One region of the Aminobacter sp. P9b genome, then DNA from elsewhere that is predicted to be linked to it. Evidence: predicted binding sites of a transcription regulator. Region 1 holds the regulator's gene; the other holds the start of a gene.
The links. Region 1 encodes PhoB, which activates phosphate uptake and scavenging genes when phosphate is short. Its sites were predicted from a motif close to TGTCATNNANCTGTCAT; they were not measured.
Positions count from the first base shown of each region.

Region 2: a site for PhoB is predicted at 3,345-3,361, ahead of phnC (phosphonate ABC transporter ATP-binding protein). Genes of this name have one in related genera too.

Region 1 covers NZ_CP150082.1:267,467-272,906, reverse strand. The annotation lists gene pstA (phosphate ABC transporter permease PstA) at 1-684, shown strand, start outside; gene pstB (phosphate ABC transporter ATP-binding protein PstB) at 709-1,530, shown strand; gene phoU (phosphate signaling complex protein PhoU) at 1,571-2,275, shown strand; gene phoB (phosphate regulon transcriptional regulator PhoB) at 2,373-3,062, shown strand; gene WHT83_RS01335 (hypothetical protein) at 3,340-3,762, shown strand; gene WHT83_RS01330 (L,D-transpeptidase) at 4,093-4,902, shown strand; gene WHT83_RS01325 (hypothetical protein) at 4,978-5,439, shown strand; gene WHT83_RS01320 (ferric reductase-like transmembrane domain-containing protein) at 5,436-5,440, shown strand, end outside.
Region 2 covers NZ_CP150082.1:4,536,798-4,542,237, forward strand. The annotation lists gene WHT83_RS22410 (DapH/DapD/GlmU-related protein) at 1-595, shown strand, start outside; gene gltS (sodium/glutamate symporter) at 598-1,809, opposite strand; gene WHT83_RS22420 (Tim44 domain-containing protein) at 2,012-3,028, opposite strand; gene phnC (phosphonate ABC transporter ATP-binding protein) at 3,448-4,290, shown strand; gene phnD (phosphonate ABC transporter substrate-binding protein) at 4,382-5,293, shown strand; gene phnE (phosphonate ABC transporter, permease protein PhnE) at 5,371-5,440, shown strand, end outside.

The DNA.
Region 1 (5,440 bases):
GAGACCTCGGGCGTCGGCGTCGCCCTGATCGGCTCGATCTACATGATGGTGATCGTGCTTTTGCTGGCATTGCCGATCGGTGTCGCCGCCTCGATCTATCTCGAGGAATTCGCCAAGAAGAGCCGCTTCACCGACCTGATCGAGGTCAACATCAACAACCTCGCCGCCGTGCCGTCGATCGTCTTCGGCCTGCTCGGCCTGGCGGTGTTCATCAATTTCCTCGGCCTGCCGCGCTCGGCCTCGTTCGTCGGCGGACTGGTGCTGACGCTGATGACGCTGCCGACCATCATCATCGCAACGCGTGCCGCACTCGCCGCAGTGCCGCCGTCGATCCGGTCGGCTGCGCTTGGTCTCGGCGCGTCGAAGATGCAGATGGTGTTCCAGCACATCCTGCCGCTGGCCGCTCCCGGCATCCTGACCGGCACGATCATCGGCCTGGCGCGTGCTCTCGGCGAGACGGCGCCGCTGCTTCTGATCGGCATGGTCGCGTTCGTCGCCGATTATCCCAAGACGCCTTTCGACCCGGCGACGGCCTTGCCGGTGCAGATCTACATGTGGGCGAACGAGGCCGAGCGCGCCTTCGTCGAGCGCATGTCGGGCGCCATCATCATCCTTCTGATCTTCCTCATGGCCATGAACATCGTCGCCATCGTCCTCCGCCGCCGCTTCGAGCGCCGCTGGTAGGGCATGGACAAGGAGCATCCTGCTATGAACATCATGACCGAGAAATCCCTCGAAGACGCGGTGAATGCCGAGATGAACAGACCCAATGAACCCATCAAGATGCGTGGCGACCAGGTCACCGTGCACTATGGCGACAAGCAGGCGCTGTTCGGGGTCAATCTCGATGTCCGCCAGAACCAGGTGACGGCGCTGATCGGCCCTTCGGGCTGCGGCAAGTCGACTTTCCTGCGCTGCCTCAACCGCATGAACGACACCATCGACAGCGCCCGTGTCGGCGGCAAGATCACGCTCGACAACGAAGACATCTACGATCCCAAGATCGACGTCGTCGAGCTGCGCGCCCGTGTCGGCATGGTGTTCCAGAAGCCGAACCCGTTCCCCAAGTCGATCTACGAGAACGTCGCCTACGGCCCGCGCATCCACGGCCTCGCCAAGAACAAAGCCGAGCTTGACGAGATCGTCGAGAAGAGCCTGCAGAAGGCAGCGCTCTGGAACGAAGCCAAGGACCGTCTCAACGAGCCGGGCACCGGCCTGTCGGGCGGCCAGCAGCAGCGCCTGTGCATCGCGCGCGCCATCGCGGTTGCGCCAGAAGTGATCCTGATGGACGAGCCGTGCTCGGCGCTCGACCCGATCGCCACCGCCAAGGTGGAGGAGCTGATCGACGAGCTGCGCGAGAACTACACCATCGTCATCGTGACGCACTCTATGCAGCAGGCTGCGCGCGTGTCGCAGCGCACGGCGATGTTCCATCTCGGCTATCTGGTCGAGGAAGGCCCGACCGACAAGATGTTCACCAATCCCGACGACAAGCGGACGCAGGACTACATCACCGGCCGTTTCGGCTGAGCGATATCGGCTCCGACCAGCATCAGACGAGGAACACATCATGGGCGAGCACACAGTCCGGTCCTTCGACGAAGAACTCAAACACGTCGACCAGGTCATCCGCGACATGGGCGACCTGGCCGGCGCGATGGTGGCAGGTGCGATCCGCGCGCTGCTTTCGTCCGACCAGGCGCTGGCGCAGAACGTCGTCGCCGACGACACGATCATGGACGCCAAGCAGCGCGAGCTCGACAACAGCGCGATCACGCTGATCGCCAAGCGCCAGCCGATGGCGCAGGATTTGCGCGCCGTGGTCGGCGCCATCCGCATGGCCGGCGATCTCGAGCGCATCGGCGACCTGGCCAAGAACATCGCCAAGCGTGTCGGTGCCGTCGGCCAGTCGCCGACGCCGCGCAACCTTTCGCACTCCATCGACGCGATGGCGCAGCTGGTGCTCGGCCAGGTCCGCGGCGTGGTCGATCTCTATGTCGCGCGCCAGGCCGAAGGCCTGAAGGAACTGCGCAACGACGACCAGAAGATCGACATCCAGTACACGGCCGTGTTCCGCGAGCTCCTGACCTACATGATGGAAGATCCGCGCAACATCACCGCATGCACGCATCTGCTGTTCTGTGCCAAGAACCTCGAGCGCATCGGCGACCATGTCACCAACGTCGCCGAGAACGCCTATTTCGTGGTCACCGGCACGCAATTGCCGCTCAACCGCCCGAAGGTCGACGAGACCACGACGGCAGTGTCTGCCTGAACACTTCAGCGCTGCATGTGCGGGGCGCGGGGGCGCTGCGGCAAGTTAATCCGCGCATGATCCGATCGGGGTCATGCGCCAAGAAAAGGCACAGCCGATGATCGCTCCCAAGGTCATGGTCGTCGAGGACGAAGAGCCGCTGGGCGTGCTGCTTCGCTACAATCTCGAATCCGAAGGTTATCAGGTCGAAGTCGTCACGCGTGGCGACGAAGCCGAGATCAGGCTCCAGGAAAACGTGCCCGATCTGCTGGTGCTCGACTGGATGGTGCCGGCACTTTCCGGCATCGAGCTGTGCCGCCGGCTGAGGATGCGGCCCGACACCGAGCGCCTGCCGATCATCATGCTGACGGCGCGCGGCGAAGAGAGCGACCGGGTGCGCGGGCTTTCGACCGGTGCGGACGACTATCTGGTCAAGCCGTTCTCGACGCCCGAGTTCATGGCGCGGGTCAAGGCGCTGCTGCGCCGGGCCAAGCCCGAGGTGCTGTCGTCCATCCTCAAGGTCGGCGACATCATGCTCGACCGCGAGTCGCACCGGGTCTACCGCAAGAAGAGCGAGATCAAGCTCGGGCCGACCGAGTTCCGCCTGCTCGAATTCATGATGCGGCATCCGGGCAGGGTGTTCTCGCGCAGCCAGCTGCTCGACAATGTCTGGGGCGAGACGATCTATATCGACGAGCGCACCGTCGACGTGCATGTCGGGCGCCTGCGCAAGGCAGTCAACAACGGCCGCATGCCCGACGTCATCCGCACGATCCGCGGTGCCGGCTACGCCATCCGCGAGGATTAGCGGTCGACGTCCGTTGTTTCGTTCTGGCCGCAAGCGGGCCTAGGCAAGCTGCGGCCTGCAGCAGATCGGGTTGGTAGGCGCGTCGTCGATTTGTGCTCCGCCAGGGTGGCGGCGCGGCCGCGCAATTGGCACTCGATCATGACAGCTCGCCTGCGTCGCGATGCTTTGGTGTCGATGCCGATGCAAGCAAACCTTCTGGCGGCGGGATGGTTTTTCTGCAGGAACAACTAATGATCCATGTCGCTGATGGATAACTTCTTCAGCAACGGTAGATTAAATGGCCTGCGATGACGATTTCGTGATGTCATCGATACCAAAAATTGTCCATTTTCATGCTAGCTGGCGCCTTGTGCGCAACGTTGTCTCGGCCATTGTTCTGGTGCTGATCACCATGCTTTACGGACTGCCCCTCGATCGGGCAGAGGCCGCAGGCATGAGCACTGGCGCGCAGCCGGTGACAACCGGGCAGGCGGAAGTTATCGCCGCGCCCGATGGGTGCTTGCCTTCCCTGGATCGCTGCACCGGCGAGACGTCCGACGAGCACAGCACCAGCACGCACTGCCTGGGCGACTGCCCTGCCTGGCAGGTCCATGACGAGCTTGCCGCGCCGACCCACACGACGCTTCGCAAGCGGCTCCCAGATCCCATGCCGCGTCGCGTGGCGAGCGCATCGTTTCTTCGACCTCCGATCGCTGCCTGATTTTTGACCGTTCGGCCCTCGCACCGACGAGGCCGTCCGAAATCAGTTGCGATGAGGAGACGGACGATCTTCCCGAGAAACTCTTGCGCTTGGGCCAGGCCCGAGCGCGTCCGCCGTAGCGACGCCGCCGGCTGGCATTCCCGCCAGCCCGCAAGGAGCCCGCGTGCTTTGCTCGTGGCAACAGCTAGATGACGTGCGCCCGCACGCACGAGCCGTCACCGGTCGGCGGATCGGTGCCGAGCGGCTGCATGCGCATGGTCAACGACCGGTCATCGACCTCCACGACCGCGTGTCACCCGAAATACAGGAAATGGTGCCAGGAGACTGCCAATGCCTAGGAACACTTTTGAAACGAATGCCGCGGGCGCCGCGCCGATGCCCGGAGGTGGCTCGGCATTGAGCCGCCGGCGTTTTCTCGCCGGCGTAGCCGGGCTGGGGACCCTTGCGGTGTCCGGCTGCGTCAGCACCCAACAAGCGGCCGTGCCGGCCGCAAGTGCGCCGGTCAAGAAGGCGCCGCCGGTCGTCGACAGCAATGCCCTTGCGATGTACGGCCCGCTGCCGAACGAGAAGTTCCCCATTGCCGCGATCGACCTGACCAAGGTGCCGAGCCGCTATTACCGGCGGCAGGTCGACTATGTCACCGAGGAACCGGTCGGAACGCTGGTCGTCGACACGGACAATTTCTACCTCTACCTCGTCCAGCCGGACGGCAAGGCCATGCGCTACGGCGTCGGGCTCGGCCGGGCTGGCTTCACCTGGGCGGGAAGGGGCCGCATCGGCTGGAAACAGGAATGGCCGAAATGGACGCCGCCCGACGAGATGATCGCGCGTCAGCCAAATCTCGCCCAGTGGGGCGCCGACCGTGGCGGCATGCCGCCCGGCCTCGAAAATCCGCTGGGAGCACGGGCCCTCTACGTCTTCCAGGGCAAGGTCGACACGCTTTATCGCGTTCACGGAACGCCCGAGTACTGGACTATTGGCAAGGCGGTCTCGAGCGGCTGCGTTCGCCTGATGAACCAGGACATCATCGATCTGTACGAACGGGTGCCGAGCCAGTCGCCCATCCTCGTGCTGGGCGATCCGACCCAACCCCATTCGCACGAGGTCGCCGGCGGCAGCGCTTCGCAAGCCGCCGGCTGATGTAGCGGTCACCCCAGCAGGTTCTCGCCGGCCGGCTTGCGAAGCGCCGTCCGGCCAACTTGGAGCAGACACGACATGAATGACCGCATCATCGGCTTGGCGCATTCAGGGCCCTGGCATGGCGGCGCCGTTCTCAAGGGGGTGGCCGTGACCATCCTGAGCTTTGCCGCGCTGGGCACCGTTTCGGCGCTCTGGGACAATCCGCTGTTTGTCCGGATGACCCCCGTCGCGGGCTGGGAACTGCCCGCTTTGGTGGTCCTGTCGGCGCTCTCGGGGCTTTATGTCGCCGTGCGGCGACCCGTCTGTTCAGTGCGCCGCGCGGGCATCGGCGGCGTGGCCGGCTTCATCGGCATCGCCTGCCCGACGTGCAACAAGATCCTCATGCTTCTGTTCGGGGGCGAATTCCTGATGATGTGGTTCGACCCGATCCGCCCCCTGATTTCAGCGCTCGGCATTGCGTTCCTCACTGCTGCGTCATGGCACGAAATACGCGCTCGTCGAGTGGATGCCGCAATGCAACCGGAGTATCTGCAATGAC
Region 2 (5,440 bases), 670 kb from region 1:
GCCCTGGATCCACCCGACCGCCGAGGTGACGCAGTCGACCCTCGGCCGCTGGACCGAGGTCTCCGAACGCACCCGCATCAGCGAGAGCGAACTTGGCGACTATTCTTACGTCATGCAGGACTGCAGCCTGTGGTGCACCACGGTCGGCAAGTTTTCAAACATAGCAGCAAGCGTGCGCTGCAACGCCACCAACCACCCGACCTGGCGACCAACGCTACACCACTTCACCTACCGCGCTTCGGACTATTGGGACGACGCCACCCACGAGACCGAGTTCTTCGAGTGGCGCCGATCCAATGCCGTCACCATTGGCCATGACACCTGGCTCGGCCACGGCTCGACGGTACTGCCCGGCGTCACCGTCGGCGACGGCGCCGCCGTCGGCTCCGGCGCTGTCGTCACCAAGGACGTCGCGCCCTACACCATCGTCGCCGGCGTGCCGGCCAAGCCACTACGCGAGCGCTTCGATCGCAAGACGGCCGAACGCTTCCAGGCGCTCGCCTGGTGGGATTGGGACCACGCCAGGCTGCGTGTCGCCCTCGACGACTTCCGCAATCTTTCTGCGGAGGAATTTCTGGAGAAGCACGAGGGCTGAGATCAGCGCGCCAGGAAAAACTGGATCGCGACCACGTTGACCAGGTCGACGAAAAACGCTGAGACCAGCGGTAGGATGATGAAGGCGTTCGGTGACGGGCCATAGTGCTTGGTCACCGCCGTCATCGACGCAATGGCGGTGGGAGTGGCACCCAGCGAAAGGCCGGTAAAGCCGGCGCTCAGTACCGCCGCCTGATAGTCCCTTCCGAGCAGCGGAAAGAGCACGATCACGATGAATGCGACCGCGAGAAGCGCCTGCAGGGCAACGACCACCAGCAACGGACCAGCCACCCCGGCAAGTGTCCAAAGCTGCATGCTCATCAGCGACATGGCAAGAAACACTGACAGCGAATAATCGGAGATCAGCGACATCGCCGGCGAGCGCGCCGGCCAGGGCAAACGTGGAAAGATGAAAGGGATCGTATTGGACAAGACGATTCCCATGATCAGACAAGGCACGAACAACGGCAGCTTCACGCCCATCGCCAAGAGCGGTCCGTGAACCAGGTAGCCGAGCACCACGGCGACGTTGACCAGCAAAAGCGCCTGCATGAAGCTCGACTTGTCGATCGGTGCCGCCTCCGCCTTGGCGACTGCCCCTTCGTTCTCTGAAACTGTCGCGTCGGTGGTCAGCTTGCCGCGCTCGATGAGGAACTTCGCCACCGGCCCACCCAGGACACTTGCCACGATCAGGCCGAGCGTCGCTGCGGCGGTACCGACTTCTACAGCCGCAGGAAAGCCGTGCTCGGCCGCGATCGCAGGCGCCCACGCAATCGTCGTGCCATGGCCGCCGACAAAGGCGATCGATCCCATGATGACGCCTGCGGCAGACGGCAAGCCGAACAGCCAGGCCCCGAGCGTGCCGACGCCATTTTGCAAGAAGACGAAAAGCACGGTCAGCACGCACAGCACGGCCAGTGCCCGCCCGCCGACCAGCAGATCGGACAGCCGCGCATTGACGCCAACGGTGGCAAAGAAGATGACCAGCAGCCTGTCGCGCGTGGTCATCTCGAAGACGATTTCCATGCCCGAGAGCTTGTAGAACGCCCATATGGCGGCAGCCGCCAGAAAACCGCCGGTGACCGGCTCGGGGATGTTGTAGTTGCGTAGAAAGGCAATGCGGCGGGTCAGGATCACGCCGACGAAATAGACAACCAATCCAAGCGTAAGGGTGAGGAAATCGGGCGAAACGAGAGAGTTGGCTGCCGTCGTCATCCGAGCCTTGTTTGGTCAAGGGAACTGGAAATCCTGGATCGGCAGACCCCAGCCTATCCAGCTTGCAACCTTGCCTAGAATGGGCACCAGAGCAATCGGCAAATCGTGACGCGGCCACAGGCGATTGTTGAAACGACAACGCCCGCAATCGACACCTCGAAAGGGCGACTGCGGGCGCTGAAAAGTAAATTGCAGAGGTAGATCAGGCTTCCTGGATCGCCGACAGCTGCCAGTCGCCGCCGTTCTGGCGAACGAACGTCCAGAGCTCCGTCGTCTCGGTCGGCTCATTGGCGTCGCCTTCGACGATCTCACCCGTGGTGCGGTTGCGGGTCACGTCGATGGACGAGTAGTTGACCGCGGCGGTCGCATAGTCGCGATCGCCTTCGCTCCAGCTTTCGGCGATGTCGGCCTGAAGCAGTTGGACATCGGTCACGTCGTTGCGCACGCCGTTCTGCGCGTTGTCGGCCAGTTCTTCCGAGAGGTAGGACACCATCTCGGGCGTCACCAGTCGGCGCAACGCCTTGTGGTCCTCGCGGCCGAAGGCCTCCTGCACCTCGGTCAGCATGCGCTGGAACGTGTCGAGGTCTTCGCCGGATACGGTGATGTCCTTGCTCACTGGCTGCTGCGGAGCAGCGTCGGCGCGGCTGCCGCCGATGCTCGGTATGCTGAACGAACGGCTGCCGCCATTGGCCTTGCCGGCGTCAGCCGGTGCGGCATCGCGGTAGTTGAAGTTGCCGCCACCGGCACCCGCGCCGGCCATCGCCGGGCCGGACGCCTGCCGCGAGCGGAAGAAGCGCAGGGCGAGCCAGATGGCGCCGCCGATCAGCAGCACCTGCATCAGCATGCCGAACATGCCGGCGAGACCGCCGAAGCCCTGGCCCATCAGCATGCCGAACAGGCCGCCCATCAATAGGCCGCCGATCATCGCGCCGCCGAAGCCGCCCATGAAGCCGGGGCGCTGCTGGGCAGCAGCACCCGGACGCGCGGCATTGGTGGCCGGGTTGGTCGCCTGGCCGGTGTTCGGCGTCATCGAGCGCTCGACCGGTGCCGACGGCTGCGGCGCGGTACGGGTCGGCGGTGCCGACTGGAAGGTGCGCGCCCCCCGGCTGCCGAAGCTGCCGCCGCGTCGCGCGTCGGCCTGGTCTACGGCGACCATGGAGAAGGCAAGGAACAGGCCCGCGAAAAGCGTGGCAAAGCGGGTCGTTCGGGACAGTTTCATCGGCGGTTCCTCAAAGTGAAGTCCGCCCTCATATAATGACTAACAAGTGTAGTGTCAGGGTTCGGGGGCCAAGTTTTTGCAGAATCTTTCCAGCTCCCTCCAAGGCACTGAATAGATTTGGTTTTACCCGCACTGCCTCGGCTCGCCGCCGGTGACCTGAACATGAATCTTGGCCAAACACGGTCCCAAAAGACCGTTGCCGATCAAATAGATGGAACGCCAATCCGATTCAGGTCGGCAAGAACTGGCCCTGTCGGCTCGCTGCCTGCGCGCGCATCGCATTCGGGCCGCATTTTTCGCATGCCTGCCTGTGCATCGTAACAAAACTGACATGGTCCCGACATTGCAGCTTCACGTCCCGGGTCTAGGCCCAAGCCTGAAAAAGGGGCGCAAAGCCCCAAAGGGACAGGGAAGCCACGATGCTCGAAATCCGCAACGTCAGCCGCCGCTTCGGCAAGAACGTCGCCGTCAACGGCGTCAATCTCCAGATCCAGCCGGGCCAGATGGTCGGCATCATCGGACGCTCCGGCGCCGGCAAGTCGACGCTGCTGAAAACCATCAACCGGCTCATCGATCCGAGCCAGGGCTCGATCGTCTTCGACAACACCGAAGTGTCGTCGCTGCGCGGCCCGGCCCTTCGCCGCTGGCAGCGCGATTGCGCAATGATCTTCCAGCAATTCAACCTGGTGCCGCGCCTCGACGTGCTCACCAACGTCCTGCTCGGCCGCCTCAACCATCGCTCGACCAGCCTGAACCTGCTCGGTATCTTCTCGCGTGAAGACCGCATCCGCGCCATCGCCGCGCTCGAACGCCTGGACATTGCCCGCACCGCGCTCCAGCCCGCCGGCACGCTGTCGGGCGGCCAGCAGCAGCGCGTCGCCATCGCCCGCGCGCTGATGCAGGAACCGAAGCTGATCCTCGCCGACGAGCCGATCGCCTCACTCGATCCGCTCAACGCCAAGGTGGTGATGGACGCCCTGCGCGACATCAACCTGCGCGAAGGCATCACCGTCATCACCAACCTGCACACGCTCGACACCGCCCGCACTTATTGCAACCGCATCATCGGCATGTCGGGCGGCGCGGTCGTCTTCGACGGCGCGCCTGAAGAGCTGACCCGCGAGGCCGTGCGCAAGGTCTATGGCGCCGACAGCGACGGCGCCGAGATTTCCGAAGCCATCACCTCGACCAGCATCCGCCCGGTCAAGGTCGTGGTTCCTGCATCCGCCGCACCTCTGGAACCGGCCTACGCCCCGGCTTGAGGCCGTTCGCGGTCGTCTCGCCCGCGTCAAGGGCCCGCAATCAGCAACGGAAATGACCCGGCAAGGTGCCGGGCCAAACTGGAGACATGCCATGTTCAAGAAAGCACTTCTGGGTGCCGTTTCGCTCGCCGTCCTGGCGATCGGCCAGGCCCATGCCGCAGACCTCAAGGAATTCCGCATCGGCGTGATCGGCGGCGAAAATGAAGCCGACCGCCTGCGCAACTTCCAGTGCCTCGTCGACCAGTTGCCGTCCGTCCTCGGCGTCGAGAAGGTATCGCTGTTCCCGGCTGCCGACTACGACGGCACCATCCAGGGCCTGCTCGGCGGCACGCTCGACTACGCCGAACTCGGCGCTTCGGGCTACGCCAAGATCTATCTCGAGAACAAGGAAGCGGTCGAGCCTATCCTGACCACCGTCCAGACCGACGGCGCAACCGGCTACTACACCATCATGGTCGCCAAGAAGGATTCCGGCATCACCAAGCTCGAGGACCTCAAGGGCAAGAAGCTCGGCTTCGCCGATCCGGACTCGACCTCGGGCTACCTGATCCCCGTCACCGCCCTGCCGAAGGACCTCGGCGGCGTTGCCGTCAAGGACTTCGTCGCCGAGACCGGCTTCGGCGGCGGCCATGAAAACCTCGTCCTCGAAGTGCTCAAGGGCACCTTCGACGCCGGCACGACCTTCGGTTCGGGCGTCGGCGAATTCAAGGACGGCTACACCTCCGGCAACCTCAAGAAGATGGTCGACAAGGGTATCCTCGACATGGACGACCTGGTCGAAGTCTGGAAGTCGCCGCTGATCCCGAACGGCCCGATCGTCGTTCGCAGCTCGCTCGACGCCGACACCAAGACCAAGTTCAAGGACTACATGGTCAAGCTGCCGGAAACCGACCCGGCCTGCTTCTCGGCCATCCAGGGCGGCGACTTCAAGGGCTACACCGAAGTCACCCCGGACTTCTACCAGCCGGTCATCGACGCCCGTAAGGCGCAGATCGGCAGCTAAGCCCGCAGCCGACATCGACGCGTCGCGGCTTGCCCGCGGCGCGTCTTTCTTTGATCCGGGATCGGACGGAACTTTTCATGACCATGCCACTCTCGGAAGCCGGCCTCGCGGTCGAGCGCCACTGGCGCGAACTCGCTGGCCGCCGCC